DNA from 3 places in the Halomonas terrestris genome. Region 2 is predicted to be linked to each of the others. Evidence: predicted binding sites of a transcription regulator. Region 2 holds the regulator's gene; each other region holds the start of a gene.

Region 1 (3,271 bases), on a different contig from region 2:
CCCGCTGGGCGGGATGCGATGGTGGGTCAGCCGCACCGCCTGAGTCCCCTCTGGGTACCCGGACAGCTGGCTGGCCACGCGCTGCAGCAGCAGCTGGAATCGTTCGATGGGGCTGGCCCCATAGTCCGAGACCAGGTGCTCCGCGACATACATGCAGTCATCCATGACCCGCTCGCTGATGCGGACCTTGTCCACAAAACCGTAGTCACGAGCCAGAGACGACATATCGAAGGATTTCATGGTGGATCTCCTGTGGTAATGCACACAGGGGACACACCTACCCCACCGGGGATGTGAATCCCCTGGTGGGTGATGGCACGTCAGTGCCGAGGAAGACGTACTGCATCCAGCCCGGGCGGGCGGCCTCGTCTCGGGATGCGCGAGGCCTTGGGTGGTGGCGTACCGCCAAGCGGCGCACCCTCAAAACGCCTGGGTGCCGGGGTGCCTCGGTTGGTGCCGGTCGAGGCCACCGGGCCGCCATCAGCGGGGCTTGCATGTCTGAGCTTACGACACAAGCATGAGGAGTCAAGCGAGCCCATCACACGCGAATGCGCAGACTACCCAGCTATTGGCACGACCATCGGAAGCCGTGCGTCAAGCGCCACACTCCGCATCACCTTCGAGAGAACCTGCTGTGGTCAATAGCGTGGGTTGTCGACCCGCCGGTAAATCTTCGAGCCCCATCACCCACAGGTAACCCCCGATATGGGGAACACCGTCCAGCTCGGTTTCGAAACTGGTCAACAGATAGAGCCGGGCATGATAGGGATCATACTCCAGGCTTGAGAGGCCGCATTCGTAACGTACGCCCTCATGGTGCCTCGGGTCGAAAGCGTAAAACTCTCGTATCTCGTCGATGAGCACGACATTGCCCTGGTCACTGATCTCTTAATGCGCTCCCACCAAACGGCACACATAGGCGAAGTCGTCATGGGTTCTGCCCTGTTCACGCACGCCGAACAGCAGCAGGCCATCGCCACGCTCACCGAGTATCGCCGCCAGCCCCTCGATCTTGTAGTACGGGAACCCGATCGCATGATCGAGCTTGCAGCGCAGCTCCAGTGACCCCGCCACACCATCACGCGGATCCGGATCCACCACCTGCACCTTGTCGGGTTCACCCAGCGGCCATGACCAGCAGGAAGCCGGTGTCGGCGGTGGTCTCGGTGAGCACGTCGGGGGTGTTGCACAGCAGGATGCCGCGACGGGTAAGCGCCTCGACCGGGTAGTTGTCGTAGCATACCGAGATGGTGGCGATGGCTTCGAGCTGGGGCGCGGCGTCGAGCACCTCGGGCGAGATGGCCAGGCCGGCGCCGATGAGGCCGTGGGCGCTGGGTAGCGCGGCCCGGAAGGCCGGGTCGTCGGCGGAGGCCAGGCCCGGAAAGGCCTGGACCTCGAAGTCCTCGCCAAGCTGGGCCAGTTGCTCATCGTTCAGGCGGCCATAGGCCAGGATGCACTTCTACATGGTTCAGGTTCCTTTGAGGCGATGGGTCGAGTGGCTATTTGCGGAGGGGGCCGCTTCCCGGCGAGGGCGAGCTTCGAACAGGGGTCAGTCTGCCCCCTTTATGAGTATCTGGCCGGCAGCGACTGCTTCATGGCGGGTAAGCCAGCCTGTAGAAGCGACCTTGCACGAGGCAACGTCGGGAGCTTCCTAAAACTTTGGTCGCAATTTGATCATTAGGGCTTGCCCGCCTACCGGTCGGTGATTAGTTTGTCGGTTGTATGATGTATGACAACACACCCGTTGTCGATCACCCGCGAGGCGGTCGGGGAGCCCCTGACCCGGAAAGCATGAGGACGGTTGCGTGAAGTTTTCCAGAGAAGCAGTGGTGCAAGCCATCGGCGATGGTCTGCTGTCGTTTCCCATCACGGATTTCGACCAGGAGGGCCGTTTCGACGCCGAGAGTTATCGCCGTCGGCTGGAGTGGTTCATCAGCCACGACATCTCCGCGGTCTTCGTGGCCGGTGGTACCGGCGAGTTCTTCAACCTGTCGTTCGACGAGTTCCGCGAGATCGTGCGCGTGGCCGTGGATACGGTGGACGGCAAGCTGCCGGTGATCGCCAGTGCCGGGCTGAGCGTCGAGAGCGGCAAGGCCTTCGCCCAGGCGGCTGAGGAGTCCGGTGCTGACGGCATCCTGCTGATGCCACCCTATCTGACCGAATGCCCCCAGGACGGACTGGTCGAATATGCCCGCCAGATCTGTGTGTCCACGTCGCTCAATGTCATCTATTACAACCGCGGCAACGGGATCCTCGATGCCGGGTCCGTCAAGGCACTGGCCGAGGCCTGCCCCAACCTGGTCGGTCTCAAGGACGGCAAGGGCGACATCCAGGCCCTGAACAAGATCGTCAAGACCGTGGGCGACCGGCTTGTCTATATCGGCGGCGTGCCGACCGCCGAGATCTTCGCCGAGGCCTATCTGTCCATCGGCGTCAACACCTACTCATCGGCCGTGTTCAACTTCGTGCCCGACATGGCCGTGACCTTCTACAAGGAACTCCGCAAGGGCAACAGCGAAGTCGTCAAGCAGATCACCAACGACTTCTTCATTCCCTTCGTGGACCTCAGGGATCGGAAGAAGGGCTATGCCGTCAGCCTGATCAAGGCCGGCGCCGAGATCATCGGTCGTCCGGCGGGCAGCGTACGCGCGCCCCTGACCATGCCCTCATCCGAGGAGCGCCAGCAGCTCGAGACGCTGGTGGGCATTGCCAAGCAACTATAAATCGACAATAGCGAAGAGGTGAAAGCATGACCGTATCCAAGAAGACCCTGGCAGGACTGGGCACCGCTGTCGTCATGGCATCCATGACCTTCGGCACCGGCATCGCCATGGCCCAGGAAGGCCAGTTGCGCGGCAATATCCGCGTCGTGATCGGCTCCACGTCTACCGGGGGCGATACCTACCAGAACTCCAGCATCGTGGTGGACAAGCTGGCCAATAAGCTTGACCTCAACATGAAGGTCGATGCCGTCGGTGCGAGTTCCGCTTTCCGCACGCTGGATCGCGATCCGCGCGGTAACACCCTGATGATCTTCCACGATCAGTCCTACCTGGGCTACCTCTATGGCGTTCAGGGTTACGAGAACATTTTCGAGAAATACACCATCGGGCCGACCGTAGCGATTAACCCGGGCAATGCCTACTTGGTACCCAAGGACTCGCCGTACGAGAACCTTGACGAGATCATCGCAGCAGTCGGTGAGGGTGATGAGGTGCGCGTGGCGATCCAGCCGGGCGGTGTGTCCGAGATCGGCTTCAGTGCCTTGAAG
Region 2 (3,271 bases):
GGGATACGCGACTGGTCGAGCCCTACCTTTCGCGCCTCGACCGGGAAATGGTCCTCACCTCGCGCCATCTCGATACCTCGCGGGAGGTCCAGCAGCTGCACTGGGGGGGCGGCACCCCCACCTTCCTCACCCTCGACCAGATGAGCGACCTGTTCGATCGCCTCGATGCCCGTTTCGGGCTCTCGGGCTCGAGAGAGCGCGACTATGCCATCGAGATCGATCCCCGGGAGGCCGATGTCCTGACCCTTCGCCACCTGCAGGCACTGGGCTTCAACCGCATCAGCCTCGGGGTCCAGGACCTGGACCTCAGGGTTCAGCGCGCCGTCAACCGGATCCAGCCCCGGGTGCTGACCGAATCGCTGGTCGACGAGGCCGACCGCCTGGGCTTCCGCTCGCTCAATCTCGACCTGATCTATGGCCTCCCGCTGCAGACCCGCGACAGCTTCGCCGAGACCCTCGAGCAGGTGATCGCCATGGCCCCGGCCCGCCTCTCGGTGTTCAACTACGCCCACATGCCCGAGCGCTTCAAGCCCCAGCGCCGCATCCCGGCCGAGCAGCTTCCCGGGCCCGAGGAGAAGCTGGCGATGCTGTATACCACCATCGAGATGCTGACCTCGGCCGGCTATGTGCACATCGGCATGGATCACTTCGCCCGCCCCGATGACACCCTGGCCGTGGCCCAGCGCCAGGGCACCCTGCAGCGCAACTTCCAGGGCTACTCCAGCCACGCCCAGTGCGACCTGGTCGGGCTCGGCGTCTCGGCGATCAGCCGGGTCGATGATGTCTACGCCCAGAATCACCGGGCCCTCGCCCGCTACGAGGAGACCCTGGATACCGGCCACCTGGCCACCGCCCGCGGGTGGCGCCTGACATTCGATGACCGCCTGCGGCGTCACGCCATCGAGCGCCTGATGTGCGACATGACCCTCGATCTCGAGGCACTGGGCAGGACCTACGGGGTCGACGCGGAGGCCTGGCTGGCAGACGCACTGGTCCGGCTGGAAGCGGCCGAGAGGGACGGCCTGGTGGTTCGCACCGGTCCTCGGCTGCTCGTCACGCCGATCGGCCGGCTGCTGATCCGTCACATCGCCATGGCCTTCGATGCCCATCTGCCCGAGCAGCAGGCAACGGGATACTCCCGTATCCTGTGAGGAACGCCTCCCGCGAGGTGCGGACCTACCTCCAAAGGGATGCTTTGCCGCCAGGCGTTAATCCTCCATAATGGTGGCAGACTCACCATCACGGAGGAGAGCATGCCTGATACCGCGCCCGGCAGGCGGCGTTCCCTGCTGCACGAGACCCGCTGCCAGACCTGTAGCCTCAGTTCGCTCTGCCTTCCGCTGGCACTCGAGGTCCAGGACATGGACCAGTTCGATGCCATCATCCGGCGCCGTGCTCCCCTGAAGAAAGGCGAGGCCCTGTTCCGCCAGGACAGTGCCTTCACCAGCGTCTTTGCCGTACGTTCGGGCAGCCTCAAGCAGGTCACCACCGAGGGCAGCGGCGAGGACCAGCTGACCAACTTCTACCTGCCCAGCGAGCTGGTGGGGCTCGACGGCATCGACGAGGAGTGCTACCCCGGCACGGTGGTCGCGCTCGAGACCACTACCGTCTGCGAGATCCCCTTCGACCGCCTCGACATGCTCTCCGAGGAGTTGCCGGAACTGCGCGCGCAGCTCTACCGCAGCATGAGCAAGGAGATGCGCGACGACCGCCGGATGATGCGGCTGCTGTCGCGCAAGACCGCCGACCAGCGCCTGGCGACCTTCTTCGCCGGCCTCTCCGACCGCTTCCGCCGCCGCGGCTATTCCCCCTACAGCTTCCGCCTCTCCATGTCCCGGGCCGATATCGGCAACTATCTGGGGCTGGCCGTGGAGACCGTGAGCCGTATCCTCGGCCGCTTCCATTCCCAGGGGCTGGTGGCCGTGTCCGGCCGCGAAGTGAACATCCTCGACCTCGAGGCCCTGGCCCGGGTCGCCGAGGAGGAAGGCGCCCGCTGAAGCGCTGCGCCCCAGCTGCAAACTGTTGATCAGCCTGGCAATATTCCGACACAGAAAACCCCACGCTCTCGAGGGCAGTGGGGTTTTCTTATGGCTTAACGCTTAAGGCTTACGGCTACTCGTTGAGGATATCGATCCGGTCGGCCTGCATCCGGGCCTGCTTCTCCTCCAGGCCGGCGAAGTCGAACAGCTCGCGGTCGGCGAGCTGGGAGGGCGCCACGTTGGTCACCGCCCTGAACATGTTTTCCAGGCGCCCGGGGTGCTTCTCTTCCCACTCGGCGAGCATCTCCTTGACCACCTGGCGCTGCAGGTTGGGCTGGGAGCCGCACAGGTTGCAGGGAATGATGGGGAAGGCCATCAGCCTCGAGAACTCGGCGATGTCCGCCTCCCGGCAGTAGGCCAGGGGGCGGATGACGATGTTCCGGCCATCGTCGGAGAGCAGCTTGGGAGGCATCGCCTTGAGGCTGCCGCCGAAGAACATGTTGAGGAACAGCGTCTCGAGGATGTCCTCGCGGTGGTGGCCCAGGGCGATCTTGGTGGCGCCGATCTCCTCGGCGAAGCCGTAGAGGGAACCACGCCGCAGCCGCGAGCAGAGCGCACAGGTGGTCTTGCCCTCGGGGGTCTTCTCCTTCACCACCGAGTAGGTGTCCCGCTCCAGGATATGGTACTCGACGCCCAGCTCGTCCAGGTACTCCGGCAGTACATGCTCGGGGAAGCCGGGCTGCTTCTGGTCGAGGTTGACCGCCACCAGGGAGAAGTTGACCGGCGCGTTGCGCTGCAGGCTGCGCAGGATCTCGAGCATGGTGTAGCTGTCCTTGCCGCCCGACAGGCAGACCATCACGCGGTCGCCCTCATGGATCATCCCGTAGTCGATGATCGCATTGCCCACCTGGCGCCGCAGCCGCTTCTGCAGCTTGTTGAACTCGCGCCTGCCCTTCGCGTCGAGGGCGTCGAGAGGGGGGGTATCGCCATCCGTGACGGAGGCGTCAGCGGGGCTGGGATCGAAGATCACGGCATCTTGCATGGTCGGGGCACTGCCAGAGCGGCTGGGAAATGACGGGAGCCTATCCTACCACTGCCGCCGCCGGCTGGCGACGGAATGCCCCGGATCGCGCTGGCCTCAGGAGGATCGCTTCGCCAGCATGGCCCCCCGCTCCAGGCGCAGGTACATGAGCGCCGTGGTCACGGCGTCCCCCAGGGCGGTATGGCGCCCCATCACCGGTACGCCCAGGGCCTCGGCCACCTTCTCGAAGCGCAGGCTGGGCTCGATCTCG
Region 3 (3,271 bases), on a different contig from region 2:
TGCTGGTCTCCTCCTCGGCGCTGACCGACGACTTCTACAAGGCCATCTTCCGCAAGGACGCCAGCCAGACCGAGCTGGTCTGGGTGGGCCGCTTCGCGGTGATCGGCATCGCCGTGCTGGCCTACCTGCTGGCGCTCAACCCCGATGCCACGGTGCTCGACCTGGTGGCCTACGCCTGGGCCGGCTTCGGCGCCGCCTTCGGCCCGGCGCTGATCATGTCGCTCTACTGGCGTCGCATGAACAAGTGGGGCGCCCTGGCCGGCATCGTGGTGGGCGGCGTCACCGTGGTGGTGTGGGCCGAGCTCTCCGGCGGGCTGTTCGACCTCTACGAGATCGTGCCGGGGGTCATCTTCGCCTACATCGCCATCGTGGTGGCGAGCCTGGCCACCGAGGAACCGACGGACGCCATCACGGCCGACTTCGACACCTTCGACCGGGCCTGATCGATCGGGCGGGGCCGCTTCGGCCCTGCCCCGACGCGCCAACCGCAGGAAGCCGCCCCCGGGGGCGGCTTCCTGCGGTTTCGGCGGGGTGGCAACCAGCCTCAGCCCGTCAGGGCCCGCAGCAGGAGCACCAGGGTGAACAGTGCCAGCGCCACCAGGCTCCAGGGCGGCGAGCAGGCCCGCCTCAGCCAGGGCCAGCGGGCCTGCACGCCGAGCGCCAGCATGAAGGCCGAGCCCAGCGCCCAGATGCCCAATGCCATCAGCGGCAATCGCAGCCACATCGGCAGGTCGCGCAGCAGCGTCGGCTGCAGCAGCAGCCACACCGCCAGGCCCGCAGCAAGCAGGATGGATCCCAGCGCCGTCCACGGCAGGCGCCGACGTGTCTCGCTCCTCATCACGGCTCTCCTTGTCGCCTGCTCCTATTCAAGACGATTCCGGGCGCTGACGCGAGCCGACACGCTGCAGCGCGACATTTTTTGTACAAACATTGCAAAACTTCATCACATGGCCCTATCCTCAATGGGAGAGCCGATCGATAAAGCGGCTGTATCAGCATCTCGGCGGCCATAACAATTTTTTACAAGACTTTTAGAAACGCTGTTTCCTATAATCATCCCATCGCTCATGCCGGATCAGCCGGCACGCTGTTGACGGATCAACAGTTCAGGTAACTGACGTTTCTGGAAAGAAACCCTAGGGAGGACCCCGTGATGACCAAGACCAAGATGCTTTCTGCCACCGTGATTGCCGCCAGCTTCGCCATGGCCGGCCAGGCCGCCCTGGCCTACAGCGCCGGCGACGTCTTCGTCCGCGGCGGCTTCGCCAAGAGCGATACCCGTTCCGACAACGGCGAGGTACTGGGCCAGGACCTCGGGATCAGCAGCGGCGAGACAGGCTTCACCCTGGGCGCCGGCTACCTGTTCCACGACAACATCGGCCTCGAGCTCAACACCTCCGAGAAGATCGAGCATGACCTTACCCTGGGCGGGGGCGACCTCGGCACCATCGACCGCATGCCGGTCAATCTGCTGGTCAACTACTATCCGCTCGGCGGCCTGGACTCGCGCGTCCAGCCCTATGTAGGGGCGGGCCTGAACTACACCCGCTTCTCCGGAGAGCCGGAAGGCATCGATGCCCGTCGCAGCTATGGCGCCGTGGGCCAGGTCGGCATCGACCTTGCCGTGACCGACAACATCATGCTCAACGGCTTCGCCAACTACGCCGACGTCGATTCGCGCATCTCCGTCGCCGGCGAGCGCCAGGGCACGGCCAAGGTGGACCCGATGACCATCGGTGGTGGCGTGACCTTCCGCTTCTGAGGCTTCCCCATCGACGATGCCACCTCGACGCCGGGCCCAGTGCCCGGCGTCGTCGTGATGGGCGAGAGGAGAAATGGCCGGCTTCAGAAACTATTGCCCTGGATCAAGAAAGCGTTATTACGCACTGAGTAGAATGGCGGTATTCGATCATTGCGAACGAAACCACCCCTCAGTCCCCGCCAAGGAGTCGATCCATGCGCAAGCCCTTCGCCCCCACCCTGCTGGCCGCCGGCCTGGCCGCCGCCGCCTTCACCACCAGCACCCAGGCCTTCGCCTACGGCGCCGGCGACTTCTTCACCCGCCTGGGCGTGGCCAAGGTGGCCCCCAAGAGCGACAACGGCAGCCTGGTCGACGGCGCCCTGGACGTCGACGTCCAGGACGACACCAACTTCGCCTTCACCCTGGGCTACCGCTTCCACGACAAGGTCGGCGTGGAACTGCTCGCCGCCCTGCCCTTCGAGCATGACATCAACCTGAACGGACAGAACCTGGCGTCCACCAAGCATCTGCCGCCGACCCTGACCGTGCAGTACTACCCGCTGGGTGGCACCGCGGCCCGGGTCCAGCCCTATGTCGGCGCCGGCATCAACTACACCCGCTTCTCCAGCGAGAAGCTGGATGTGGAAGGTGTGGACCTCGAACTCGACAGCTCCTGGGGCGCGGCCGGCCAGGTAGGCGTGGACCTGCTGATCGACGACAACTGGGCGCTCAACGCCGCCGCCTGGTACATCGATATCGACTCCGACGCCACCGTCGGTGGCGCCGATGCCGGCACCGTCAATATCGACCCCTGGGTGGTGATGGGCGGCATCAGCTACCGCTTCTGAGCCCCCCGCCCGACACGACGAGGCCCGCCGATGGCGGGCCTCGTTGCATTGCAGCTGCAGGGGCAGTTACCACGGCATCGGCAGGTTGATCAGGTTTCCCACCGGCGGCGTGATGCGCATCAACCAGAACATCAGCTGGGCCGTGGCATAGACCACCAGTCCATAGAGCAGACCGGTGAACAGCCGCATTCCGGCATGGCGCAGCAACAACCAGGCTAGCAGCAGCGGCGTCGCCAGGTTGAAGCCCACCAGCCAGATCCCGACGCCGTAGAGCAGGATCCCCCCCAGTACCGGCAACTCATTGCGGGAATCGAGGTTGACCACGCCGCCCACCCGACGCAGCCTCACCACCTGTCGTCCCAGGATGAACAGTGCGAGCGTAAGCCCCGGCACGATGGCCAGCGAGGGCATCAACCTAGCGCTGGAGCGAAAACCCAGCATCTCGAAGAAGGCGTAGGCGAATGCCACCACCATCAGGCCGGCAACCACCAGGGTCACGGCGGTGTCCCGGCGTACCTCATCGACACCGCCATGGGAGTGGGTGGCGTTCCCTTCTCCGCGTTCGGGCTCGGCCTGGCCCCGCCGACGCAGCCGCCGGTATCCCCCCAGCAGCATCGGGATGACGATCAGCGAGCCGATGGCCAGCACACCCGGACGAGTCAGCCAGGCGAAGCCATGGATC

What was found. The regulator FNR, encoded in region 2, switches genes on or off when oxygen is low (the NO sensors DNR and NnrR bind a similar motif). The targets are predictions, from matches to a motif close to TTGATNTANATCAA.
Region 1: a site for FNR is predicted at 1,723-1,736, ahead of kdgD (5-dehydro-4-deoxyglucarate dehydratase). Genes of this name have one in related genera too.
Region 3: a site for FNR is predicted at 1,856-1,869, ahead of ACOMD9_RS09930 (OmpW/AlkL family protein). Genes of this name have one in related genera too.

Annotation. Positions count from the first base shown of each region.
Region 1 is NZ_JBMHFZ010000016.1:98,175-101,445, forward strand. Features, by position in the region: gene ACOMD9_RS15040 (hypothetical protein) at 1-240, opposite strand, end outside; gene ACOMD9_RS15045 (hypothetical protein) at 595-864, opposite strand; gene ACOMD9_RS15050 (hypothetical protein) at 889-1,098, opposite strand; gene ACOMD9_RS15055 (Rossmann-fold NAD(P)-binding domain-containing protein) at 1,118-1,453, opposite strand; gene kdgD (5-dehydro-4-deoxyglucarate dehydratase) at 1,806-2,723, shown strand; gene ACOMD9_RS15065 (ABC transporter substrate-binding protein) at 2,750-3,271, shown strand, end outside.
Region 2 is NZ_JBMHFZ010000012.1:38,848-42,118, reverse strand. Features, by position in the region: gene hemN (oxygen-independent coproporphyrinogen III oxidase) at 1-1,151, shown strand, start outside; gene fnr (fumarate/nitrate reduction transcriptional regulator Fnr) at 1,254-1,997, shown strand; gene ttcA (tRNA 2-thiocytidine(32) synthetase TtcA) at 2,113-3,021, opposite strand; gene ACOMD9_RS12550 (3'-5' exonuclease) at 3,118-3,271, opposite strand, start outside.
Region 3 is NZ_JBMHFZ010000008.1:76,541-79,811, reverse strand. Features, by position in the region: gene putP (sodium/proline symporter PutP) at 1-443, shown strand, start outside; gene ACOMD9_RS09940 (hypothetical protein) at 545-838, opposite strand; gene ACOMD9_RS09935 (OmpW/AlkL family protein) at 1,154-1,762, shown strand; gene ACOMD9_RS09930 (OmpW/AlkL family protein) at 1,957-2,589, shown strand; gene ACOMD9_RS09925 (tripartite tricarboxylate transporter permease) at 2,656-3,271, opposite strand, start outside.